2 regions of the Brevibacillus sp. 1238 genome follow, and region 1 is predicted to be linked to the other one. Evidence: riboswitches for the same ligand, from Rfam matches in the RefSeq annotation. Region 1 holds a riboswitch; the other holds the start of a gene.

Evidence for each region. Region 1 has a riboswitch for S-adenosylmethionine ahead of M2298_RS22875 (methionine ABC transporter ATP-binding protein). Riboswitches for the same ligand answer to the same signal wherever they lie in the genome.
Region 2: it holds a riboswitch for S-adenosylmethionine, as region 1 does, so the genes downstream of both, M2298_RS08505 (homoserine dehydrogenase) here and M2298_RS22875 (methionine ABC transporter ATP-binding protein) in region 1, are expected to answer to the same signal.

The regions. Positions count from the first base shown of each region.
Region 1 is NZ_JARXWC010000013.1:27,842-33,830, reverse strand. Features, by position in the region: gene M2298_RS22895 (MFS transporter) at 19-696, opposite strand; gene M2298_RS22890 (MFS transporter) at 841-1,434, opposite strand; gene M2298_RS22885 (LCP family protein) at 1,624-2,628, shown strand; gene M2298_RS22880 (Ger(x)C family spore germination C-terminal domain-containing protein) at 2,925-3,275, shown strand; SAM riboswitch class I at 3,381-3,500, shown strand; gene M2298_RS22875 (methionine ABC transporter ATP-binding protein) at 3,611-4,624, shown strand; gene M2298_RS22870 (methionine ABC transporter permease) at 4,625-5,290, shown strand; gene M2298_RS22865 (MetQ/NlpA family ABC transporter substrate-binding protein) at 5,347-5,989, shown strand, end outside.
Region 2 is NZ_JARXWC010000003.1:194,571-200,559, forward strand. Features, by position in the region: gene M2298_RS08490 (Gfo/Idh/MocA family protein) at 1-308, shown strand, start outside; gene M2298_RS08495 (cyclase family protein) at 366-989, shown strand; gene M2298_RS08500 (DinB family protein) at 1,018-1,533, shown strand; cobalamin riboswitch at 1,699-1,896, shown strand; SAM riboswitch class I at 2,597-2,702, shown strand; SAM riboswitch class I at 2,851-2,961, shown strand; gene M2298_RS08505 (homoserine dehydrogenase) at 3,041-4,303, shown strand; gene M2298_RS08510 (hypothetical protein) at 4,337-4,489, opposite strand; gene M2298_RS08515 (CapA family protein) at 4,591-5,736, opposite strand; gene M2298_RS08520 (VOC family protein) at 5,812-5,989, shown strand, end outside.

The sequences.
Region 1 (5,989 bases):
TGTTTATGTGTAAACGAATCAACTGGCTTTTGTCGCCGAGACTCGTTTTTCGCGCTGGACATACGCATGGAGCAAACAGAGGAAGACGGAAGCAAGCGAAACGAGGGAGGCCAAAAGCAACGTGGGCTGCACGCCACCGTGGTCGTACATATAGCCCATCGCCAGCGGGCCGAGCAAGCGCCCCACAGCAGTGATCGCCCCGACGACTCCCAGGTAAAAGGGAGCGTTTTCCCCCGTCTTTTCCGTAATGAAAGTCGGGATGGTCGGAGAGATCAGCATTTCGCCAAAAGTGGTAATGATCATGCCGGCGACAAAAGCAAAGTAGCTGCCGTGATACATGAGCATGAAGCCGAACCCGAGAGCGTATGCCACCGCGCTTGCCACCAACTGCGCGGACAAGTTTTGCTGCAGGATGTGCTTGATCCAGGACGTGATGGGCTGACCCGCAAAAATGATGATGCCGTTGATCGTCCACAGCCAACTGAAGGCCGACAGCGGCATGCCCTGCGCCGTAATGTAAGGGGCGACACCCGTGTTCCAGACCATGTTGGAAAAGAAAATACAGGCAGCTCCCAGTGCCATGAACAAGTAAAGCTGGTAGCGCAGAAGCAGGGCAAACGTATTTTTCGCCTCGCCTTGCCGCCGGTTTTCTTTTGCCTGGTCGCCAACCAGTTCTTGGTGCGAGATATTTTTCATAAGGCTCTTTTCGCAAATTTTGTTGCTATTGCTGTTGTGGAAACGTGTGCTCTATAATGAAAATCAGGAAGTCTATAGGATTTCCATTTACCGTGAATGCACGCTTCGCTTGGTACTATAAATATCAAGCAACTCACGGCTTTTCTAAAAGCAACAATTTCTTAGAAAAGAGCGTTTCATAAAAAGGAAGAAGAACAGCGCAAACAACAGCGTGCTCGTACTGTTGAACAAAAAGGTCAACTGAAAGGAAAAGGTAGCGATGACCCCGGCAAGCGAAGTGCCGATCGCCATGCCGAGATTGTTGCCTACGTAGACGATGTTAAACAGCTCTCGGCGCTGCTCCTTCCAGCGAAAGCCAATAAATGCCTGGATCGCCGGAAAAGAAAGGTTGAAAGTAAAGCCCAAACAGGTCATGAGCACGAGATAGACGGGCCAGCTGCTGATGAACGGAATGGACAGCTGAATCAATCCTTGAAAAAGCAGCGCTCCCACGATGAGACGCTTGGCGCCCAAGCGGTGAAACAGGGAGCCGCCGACGAATTGCCCGGCAATGCCCGCCAAAGACTGGACCATCAAAACAAAGCCGGCTTCGGTCATGGAGCGTTGGAGAATCGTATGTACGTACAAAGTAGTCAACGGCCACATGAAAGCGCTGCCAGCAGAATTGATAAAGCTTGCAACGAGAAAAAACAGGGCTTCCTGCGGGTAACGCTGAAAAAATACGGATGGAGAAAGCACGACAAGTCACCCCTTGGAAACGAGTATGAAGGTAGTATAAAGAATATTGCAAATTTTGTAAACGTTAAAGTATAAAAAGTTAAGCTACCCAAATAAAGGCTGCTCCACATTGTAAAGATTCGAGTATACTAAACAAGTGGTGAGATGAGTTCAAGTAGATACAGAGAATAAAAGGTGGAGTAGTTCTTTATGCGAATATGGAAACGAGTGTTGCTCCTGATGCTTGTCGTGATTGCCACGACAGCGGGTTATTACGGATACTCCTTTTATGAGTTTGCTCAAAATATCCAGGCTCCTAATGTTGTTACACCTGCCCCGCCGGATGGCGGAGCCGCAACGAAAGCGGCGGAGATACCCGAGTGGGATGGTCAAGAGCGTGTGAACATCTTGCTGATGGGTGTGGATCGCAGGGGAATGAAAAATAACGGGCTTCCCCGTTCCGACTCCATGATGCTGGTCAGTATCGACCCGGCATCCAAGCGTTACGATCTGTTCTCCATTTTGCGGGATACGTATGTGGACATTCCCGGAAATGGCAGCTCGCGTATCAACTCGGCGATTGTAGACGGCGGGCCTGAGCTGGCGATGAAGACGGTCAGCCAGTTTACCGGACTTCCTGTGGATCGCTACGTCATTACCGATTTCGAAGGCTTCAAGGCGCTGATCGACGCGGTGGGCGGCGTCGAGATCGACGTAGAGAAAAACATGTATTACCATGACCCGACAGATAAAGGCGTCTACGATATCAATCTGAAAAAAGGTGTGCAGCAGTTGGATGGCAACAAGGCGTTGCAGTACGTCCGTTTCCGCCATGACGCCACATCCGACTATACGCGCACCGAGCGTCAGCGCAAATTGCTCGCCGCTGTAGCGAGCCAGATGAAGAGCGGCACATCCCTGATCCAGTTGCCGTCCATCCTCAAACAAGTGGCGCCGTACATCCAGACGAACATCAGCTCCATGGACATGCTGAAGCTGTCCGCGCTCGGCTTGAAGCTCGATACGATGCAACCGGGCAACTATCAGCTGCCGCCGATGGGAATGTTCCGGGAATCGCACAAGGCAGGAGCCGTGCTCATTCCCGACGTAGACCAGATTCAGTCGTTCATTCAGGAAAAGCTTGAGCCGCCGACTGAAACGATGCAACAAGAGGACAACAAAACAGACGACAGTACAGACAGCACGCGAATGTAGCGTGCTGTTTTTTTGCATATTTGGGCACACTATCCATGATTTTCTACAGCACAGGCACATTGGGGTGAAGGAGATGGACCAGGAGTTCCTGCATAGATGGTTTTCGCATGGCGGATGCCAAAGTCGTGTACAGCGAGCTTATTCCGAAGCTGAGGGAAATCGATCAGGATAGACTGAATATCGATCATGTCGAAAGGCACTTGGGACTGGGGAAACGAGCAAGGGCATGCGGGACAAGGCAAATTTGCAATCAGACAAAAAACCTTCAGGCGGGCAAATACGGGTGGCATTGTACAATGAGCACTTTGCGAAAAAAGACATTGGCAGCATCTCCTCCCGTTTTTGACGTGCGCGTCCGTCTGCAGGCACGAATCCTTGAACTGACGATACCGATCAAGCTGGAGGACAGCAAAATGATGAAAACGATGGAGGACGCATTGGAAAAGGAAATCGAGAAAGAACTGCAAAAAGTCGTCAAAAAATTGCAGCAACTGGACGTCGATCCGGCGGGATTTGGCATCGTCTATCGCGCCCAGCAGAGGGGATTGAAAGAGATGACGAACCGCGACTGGAGAAAAATTTTCCGGCAGGCGTCTGTTCGTTTTCATGTTCAGGCAACCATTATCCGCAACGGAGTGATAGATTAAAAAAGTTTTTCCTGGGATTGCTATTGACGGGATATTTTCAAAAAGGATATAATCCGGTTTGTATCATGAAAATATGAAAAACGAACATAATATACGTGGAAATCTTTCTTATCAAGAGAGGCGGAGGGACAGGCCCGATGAAGCCCGGCAACCGGTTCATTTTTTCGAAAATGAGCGTCGCGGTGCCAATTCCTACAAGATTGGTTGGATCTTGATAGATGAGAAGGGTGGATGCGAACGTATACATGCGTTGCAGCCCCTTTTTCGTTTATGAAAAAAGGGGCTTTCTGTTTTTCACAAGGCATGTAGACAGATTTTGCTGGGAGGTGGATGCGTTGATTCAATTGCAACAACTGCATAAAAGCTATCAAGTACAAGGCAAGACGATTCCGGCATTGCTCGGGATTGACCTTTCCATAGATAAAGGGGAAATTTACGGGATCATCGGGCATTCCGGTGCGGGGAAAAGTACCCTGATTCGTTGCATCAACCTGTTGGAGCGCCCTACGTCAGGACAAGTCGTTGTCGACGGAGTGGATTTGACCAAGCTCGATGACAGCAAGCTTCAGGAAAAGCGCCGCCAGATCGGGATGATTTTCCAACACTTTAACCTGTTGTCTTCCGCGACCGTAGGCGAGAATGTCGCTTTCCCGCTCAAGCTCGCCAATCGCTCGAAGGCTGAAATCCAGAAAAAAGTGGACGAGCTGCTCAAACTGGTCGGGCTGGAAGCGCATCGGGACAAGTACCCGTCGCAATTGTCCGGCGGTCAGAAGCAGCGCGTAGGCATCGCCCGAGCGCTGGCCAATGATCCGAAAGTGTTGCTGTGCGACGAAGCGACTTCCGCCCTCGATCCGCAGACGACGAACTCGATTCTCGCGCTCTTGCTCGATATCAACCGCAAACTGGGGTTGACCATCGTGCTGATCACGCACGAAATGCACGTGATCCGTTCCATCTGCGACCGCGTAGGCGTCATCGATGGCGGAAAAATTGTCGAGTCGGGCGAGGTTCTGGACGTGTTTCTCAAGCCACAGCATCCGACGACACAGGAATTTGTCGAGCAGGTGGCCGATTCCAGCGAGCTGCGGGAAGCAGTCGCGCACGAAAAGGTGGCAGGAAACCGCACGATTGCCCGCGTCACATTCCTGGGGGAAAAGACGTACCAGCCGATCTTGTTCCAGACGATGCAAGAAACAGGCACGGTGTTCAGCATCTTGCAAGGAACGATTTCCCGCATGAAGGATACGCCGTACGGCCAACTGGTCGTCGAGCTGGAAGGCGATGTCCGTCAAAACGAAAAAACCATCGAGACGTTGCGTCAGCGTGGCTTGGAAGTAGAGGTGATATAGATGGACTGGACTTTGGAAAATGTGGATTGGTCGGAGATCGCCGAGGGAACAATAGATACGCTGACGATGCTTGGCTTCTCGACACTGTTTACCATCCTGATTGGTTTGCCGCTGGGGATTATTTTGTTCCTGACTTCTCGCGGACAGCTTTTGCAAAACCAGGTGTTTTATGCGATTGCCTCATTCGTTGTCAATATACTGCGTTCTGTACCGTTTATCATTTTGATGATCTTGCTGATTCCTGTGACAAAAGTAATTGTGGGTACTTCACTCGGGGTACTCGGAGCGATTCCGCCGCTCGTCATCGGTGCAGCCCCGTTTTTTGCGCGGCTGGTGGAAACCTCGCTGAGAGAGGTGGATCGAGGAGTCATCGAAGCCGCTCAGTCGATGGGAGCCTCCAACTGGCAAATCATCTGGAACGTGCTGCTTCCTGAATCGCGTCCAGGTCTGGTGGCCGGGATTACGATCACGACAGTTGCCCTTGTCTCTTACACCGCGATGTCCGGCGTAATCGGCGGCGGCGGGCTGGGAGATTTGGCAATCCGCTACGGCTACCAACGCTTCCAGACAGATGTCATGATTGTTACAGTGATTATTTTGCTCGTGTTGGTCCAGATCTTGCAGTCGCTGGGGGATCGCCTGGTTATGCGATTCAGCCGCAAGTAAGGTCTTTCCATATAAGCTTTGCAGAACACAGACCAAAAAATAGGGGGAAATCATTTATGAAAAAATTAGTCGTATCTGTACTTTCTACCGTATTGGCATTTTCCTTGGCAGCGTGCGGAAGCAAAACGGAAACAGCTCCAACTCCAACTGAAGGCGGCGCACAAGGCGGACAACAGCAAGAAGTAACGTTGAAAGTAGGCGCTTCTCCGGTTCCACACGCAGCCATTTTGAAGTTCATCGCTCCAAAGCTGAAAGAACAAGGTGTTAACCTGGAAGTGAAAGAGTTTACCGATTACGTACAACCAAACGTACAGCTGAATGAAAAGCAACTGGACGCAAACTTCTTCCAGCACAAGCCTTACCTGGAAGAGTTCAATAAAGGTCAAAACATGGACTTGCAGCCAGTAATCGCCGTGCACATCGAGCCTTTCGGTGCTTACAGCAAAAAAGTAAAATCCGTTGACGAGCTGGCAGAAGGCGCAACCATTGCTTTGCCAAACGACCCGACCAATAGCGGACGCGCGCTCGCTCTGTTGGAGAAAAACGGCGTGATCAAGCTCAAAGAAGGCGCTGGCATCAGCGGAACGGTAAAAGACGTTGTAGAAAACAAGAAAAACCTGAAGTTCAAAGAAGTAGAAGCTGCTATGCTGCCACGCGTCCTGGAAGAAGTTGACCTGGCGCTGATCAACACCAACTACG
Region 2 (5,989 bases), on a different contig from region 1:
TTTCCAAGATCACGACTTCGTACCAGCCTGCGGAGATTCAGGGGGAGGACGCGACGATGGTGATCGATAAAATCAACCATCTCACGCGTATCGAGATTCGCTACCGCGACGGGAGGGTCGAGGATGTGACCAGGCCCCAGACGCCCAAAACGATGCATTATGAGATCAGAGAGTTCATTCGCTTGGCTGAGGCAGGCTTGAGAGAGTCAGAGACAAATTCACATACAGCTTCCCGCTGGACCATGGAGGTCATGGACGAAGCGCGAAGACAAATCGGTGTTGTGTACCCTGCTGATTTGCCGCGTTGAAGGAAGGGAACAGCTAAATCATAAAAAAGCAGGAAGACAAGGGGGGGCGAAAACGCGATGAGAATGTTCGATGTGACGGCACCAATCTTTGAAGGCATGACGGTGTACAAGAACAAGCCGGAAAAGCAACCGAAAATACAGACGGTTACGAATGGGTACGTAACCGAGTCCAGAATCGATATGGATGTGCACTCTGGCACCCACGTAGATGCGCCGCTGCACATGGTGAACGATGGAGAGACATTTGAGAGCATCTCGCTGGAAAAACTGGTCGGGAACTGCCGTGTGCTTGACTTGACGCACGTTGAGGACCAGATTGGCCGGGCTGAGCTGGAAAAGTTTGATATCGCCCCGGGAGAGTTTCTCCTGTTTCAAACGAAAAATTCGCAAGACGACGCCTTTTCGTTTGAATTTGTTTATTTGGCGCACGATGGCGCTGCTTATTTGGCTGAAAAAGGCGTACGGGGAATTGGCACGGATGCTTTGGGGATTGAACGGAGCCAAGAGGGGCATCCGACGCATAAAACGCTGTTTGCCGCAGGTATCGTCGTGATCGAAGGGCTGCGTCTGCGCGATGTGCCACCGGGCCTCTACTTTATGGTGGCTGCTCCGCTGAAGCTTGTAGGAACAGATGCGGCTCCTGCGCGGGTGCTGCTGTTTGAAGGCTGGCAAGAAGGATAAATAGAGAGAAGCCGAGGAGGACATGAGCATGCTGATCCGCCCAAACCGGGAGGAGTACCAAGATTATTTTGCTACCTACGTCAGTCAAGTGCCAGAAGGTGATCTGCTGACGATTCTCGAACAACAGGCAGCACAGACAGGGGAGATGTTCGCCGGATTGACAGGGGAACAAATCGATTATCGCTACGCTCCGGGCAAATGGACGGTAAAAGAAGTGCTGGGCCATATCATCGATACCGAGCGAATCATGAGCTATCGCTTGCTGAGAATCGCCAGAGGGGATCAGACTGAGCTGGCGGGGTTCGATGAAAATACGTATGTAGCAGAAGGCTTCTATCAGGAGCGCAGTCTGACGGATTTGCTCGCAGAATACAACGCTGTGCGACAGTCGACGCTGGCCCAACTGCGGGGGATTGCTGCCGAGGCGTGGACGAGAACGGGCACAGCAAATGGCAATAAGCTGTCGGCACGCACATTGGCCTATATTATCGCCGGACACGAGGCGCACCACTGTAGAATTTTGCGGGAACGGTATTCGCTGTAAGCCGGGAGAAGCCCGCTGTTTCGCTTTCTGTGTGTCGCTTTTCGTTACTCGTTTTTCGCTTTCCAGCTGTCGCTGCGTGTTCCTCGCTATCTTTTCGCTGCCGCTCGCAACTCGCCCTCCCTATCTCGGCAATGGTAGGGTACAATAACAGTAGTGATTTTTCCAATTTCATATGTGGGAACAGGTTCCTTGAGGTATATCGCCGCAAGGATAATAGGGAAGCTCGGTGCAAATCCGACACGGTCCCGCCACTGTAAGAGGGGAGTTTTGCGCATACAGGCCACTTGTCCAGACTTGGATGGGGAAGGCAGCGCCAGACGATGATCCCAAAGTCAGGAGACCTGCCTGTTTCGACGACACTGATGGACCTACGGGAGATAGGGAGGTGTTAGAGGACTCGCCATGACAGCAGGGGGACGAATACGTTTCTCTTTGCTTGCGCATTTTCTAACGATCGTATCGGTCGTCGGAAAATGCTTTTTTTGTTTGGGGGATTGGTGTGGTCTGTCGAAGGGGGCAACTTGTCTCGAAATTGATGCGATTAATCGAGGCGCTGGAGTAGCTTCGCGATAGAAGCGGCTAAAATCGAAAGAGCTGAGCTGAAGCTGCCTCTCGCTTGCAGCGGTTCGTCGAATGGACCAGGGCGTCTCGCGGTTGATCTACCTGTCAAAGAGGCTACGATGACTCGCGATTAAATTCAACTTGACTAGATCTTGTACGAATGTGAGGGATCGCAAGCTTGCGAACCGGAGCCTTTTTAAGGATATCGTTGCCAGATTGTCGCCGTGAAAAAGGAGGGAGTGGCGTGGTTCAGCTTTTCATATGTCCATGGTGCGGCTATGTTGAAGAAAAAGAGGTGCCAGAGGAAAGCGAAGCAGGAATCGTTACGTGCGCTTGCTGCAACATGGCAGAAGTGGAAAGTGTGTTTGCGCGTGGAAACGGCTGCTTTGCTGAGGGGGTTGCCGTTCTGTCTTCCTGCTTGCGAGTCTTGTCAGCAAACAAAAAGAATTGTGTTGACGAATGCATTGGAATTTCTTAGAATAGGCTCAATAGCAAATCATAGTTCTTATCCAGAGAGGTGGAGGGTCTGGCCCGATGAAGCCCGGCAACCGTTGCTTTTGCGACAAGGTGCCAATTCCTGCGGGACGTTTCGTCTCGATAGATAAGAAGCGGGTGCCTCGTAGCAGTCAAGACGAACCTTCTTCTTAGCGGAGAAGGTTTTTTGATGTATGAAAAAGTGGGAACGAGGCAAACATTTGCCCAATTTCAAAGACAAGAGAGAACTGACATCTAGCAAAGAACAAAAATTCATAGTTTTCTTTATCTAGAGAGGTGGAGGGACTGGCCCGATGAAGCCCGGCAACCGTTACGCAGTTTGTGACAAGGTGCCAATTCCTGCAGGACGAAAATCGTTCTGGGAGATAAGGAGAAGGACCTTGATGCCAAACCTTCTTCTTAGCAAGAAGGTTTTTCTTATTTTTCCAAAACATGACATGAGGTGGTAATAATGAGCGCAGGTGTAATCAAAGTAGGATTGCTGGGATTGGGAACAGTAGGGGGCGGCGTCATCAAAACGATTCGCTCGCAACAGGAGAAGCTGGCGCAGCGGTTGGGCAAACGGATCGAGATTGTCAAAGCATTGGTTCGCGATTCGGAAAAAGAACGGGCGGTTCAGGTTGATCCTGCGCTTTTGACTACCGATTTTGAGGATGTGCTAAAAAGCGATGTGGACATTGTCGTGGAGGTAATGGGCGGTGTCGAGCCTACGTATGATTACGTGCGTGCCCTGATTGAAAAAGGCTGCCATGTGGTAACGGCGAACAAAGAGCTGCTCGCCAAACGCGGCCCTGAGCTTGTCGATCTGGCTAACCAGCATCAGGTGCATCTGGCTTATGAAGCGAGCGTAGCTGGCGGGATTCCGATTTTGAGTGTGCTGCGGCAGTTTTTGCGCACAAATGACATCCAAGGAGTTCGCGGTATTCTCAACGGGACGACGAACTTCATCTTGACGAAAATGGAGGCGGAACAGCTCTCTTATCAGGAAGTGCTGAAGCAGGCGCAGGAGCTGGGCTATGCGGAAGCTGATCCGCGTTCGGATGTGGAAGGTTTCGATGCCATGTACAAATTGTACATTCTCGCGCAGCTTGTGTACGGGGAGTCGTTGCCGCTTGCGGATGTCGTGCGTAAAGGAATCGCCGATTTGTCTGCCGGACACATCCGGATCGCAAGCGAGCTGGGTTACCGGATCAAGCTGATTGCCCAGGCACAAAAAGCCGAGCAAGGCATCCGCCTATCGGTTCAGCCGACTGTGCTGCCCATTGCCCATCCGTTGGCGCAAATCCAGGATGCGTTCAATGCGGTGCAGCTCTCCGGGAACATCGTGGGCGACCTGTTGTTTACGGGCCGGGGTGCAGGCGAACTGCCGACCGCAAGCGCTGTCGTTGAAGATTTGGCTTACTTGTTGACCCAGCCATTTACGCCGCATCCTGTTTGGACAGAAAAAAATGCCGCGGCTCAGTTGGAGCAAGGGCAAGACGAACGGGTGCTGTGTTATTTGGAAGGCTCGTGTATCGCCGCCACACCTGATCGCGTGCTGCATTTCTTGCGGGAGGCTGGCGTGAACGTGACGAAATTGAAGGTGCAATTCGACTTGGGCGGTGTGCTGCGCGCGGGCTTGATCGTTACAGGTATTCGCGCAGAGCATGAGCAAGTGCTGAAAAGTGACTTCGGACTTTCCGTGCGCTGCTTCCCGCTGATCGAATCGGCATAGCTCGCAGTCTGTCTAGATCAGCGCTGATCCTTTCTACTTGCTTTTTTTATCCGAGAGCTGTTGATCGGTATCTGAAGGCCCGTTTTTCTGATTGCCGGGGAAGACGACTTTTTCCCATTTGGTCATGAAATAACTGCAGAGTATAATAAGGCCGATCGCCGATACGGTGATAATCAATCCGGTCATATGTGCCGCCTCCTTTTCGCTGGAAAAAGTGGTTCTACTATGGTCTACGAAAGCAATATGGAAAAGTTTCGCCAAAAAAGGCAACGGGCACGCCTCATTTATCATGAGCGTGCCTGTACGTGACCATCGGCTTCAATCTGAACGTTTTCCGACAGTGATTCGATTCGTTGCAGAAGCGCTGCCCCATCCGTGTCATTCATCGGTACCGCTCGTCCCAGCTCGGCATGGAACGGGAGCATCGTCAGTTCACAGGAAGCGTCTTTTGTGCAGCTTGCTTGCAGTACCATCGTCTGCCACGTTTTTGGCTCCGTCGAGCGGGTGAAAATGAAATTGCCCAAACTGTAGGCAATCCACTTGCCGTTGTAGCGTTCAAAGCCTTGCAGGACGTGAGGATGACCACCGACGATCAAGTCTGCTCCTGCGTCAATGTAAGCTTTGGCCAATTCTTTTTGGTGATCGACGGGAAAGTCTTCCCGTTCCTTGCCCCAATGGGCGATCACGACGACGAGATCAGCGTGTGCCTTTGCTTGTTGAATCGCTTGGACGGCTTTGGCGGAATCATAGGAGCCAGCCAGTCCAGGCTGTTTCTCCGTGGCGAACCAGCTGACTTCGGGAATGACCCGGCTGAATCCGAGCAAGGCGAGCTTGATGCCGTTTCGCTCCACCACGACGGGAGTGAAGGCTTCCACAGAGTCTTTGCCGCCGCCGAGGTAAGCGATCCCGTTTTTGGCAAGCGCGTCAAACGTGTCGAGCAATCCGGCCACGCCCTGATCCATCGAATGGTTGTTTGCCAGGTTGACCGCATCGATCCCTGCTGCTTTCATCGCAGGCGCAGCCAAAGGAGAGGACTTGTAAACGTATTGTTTGTTGTCGGCAGGCGTGCCTTTTGTGGTAAGTGGCGTCTCCAGATTGGCTATGGTAAAGTCATCCTGCAAAAACAGGGAACGGACGTGCGTGAACGGGTAGTCGTAGCCTTTTTCGAGCAACGTTTTTTCCACATTTCCGGACATCATCACATCTCCGACGAAGGTCAGCCGGACAGTCGGCTCGTGGGCAACAGCCGGAGGTGGTGCGGAATCGTGTTCAGGGGAGGCGGAATGGCTTCCCAGCTTGTCGAAAGCGAAGTAAATCCCTGAGCAAAGGATGACGAGCAGACTGAACAAGAGCGTTTGCTTCGCCATCCTTTGCCACTTCTTTTGTCGTTGTTTTCGCCGGATGTGCTTTAGGCTTTGCTGCGTCTGATTCATTATGCTCCTTTCAACGGTAACGAAAAATGGGTGAATTTGTTATTATAGAGCTAATACGAAAAGGGGCGAAAAAAGATGCAGCTTTCCTTCGATCATCTGGTTCATTTCGTGCACCGTCCCCCTGGAGAGGCTGCCCGGCTTTTTCAGGAAGCAGGCTTTCACGCTGTCGCGGGCGGACGTCATACCCATTGGGGAACATGGAACAGTCTCAGCTACTTGGGACTATCTTATGTGGAGTTTTTGGCGGTGGAGG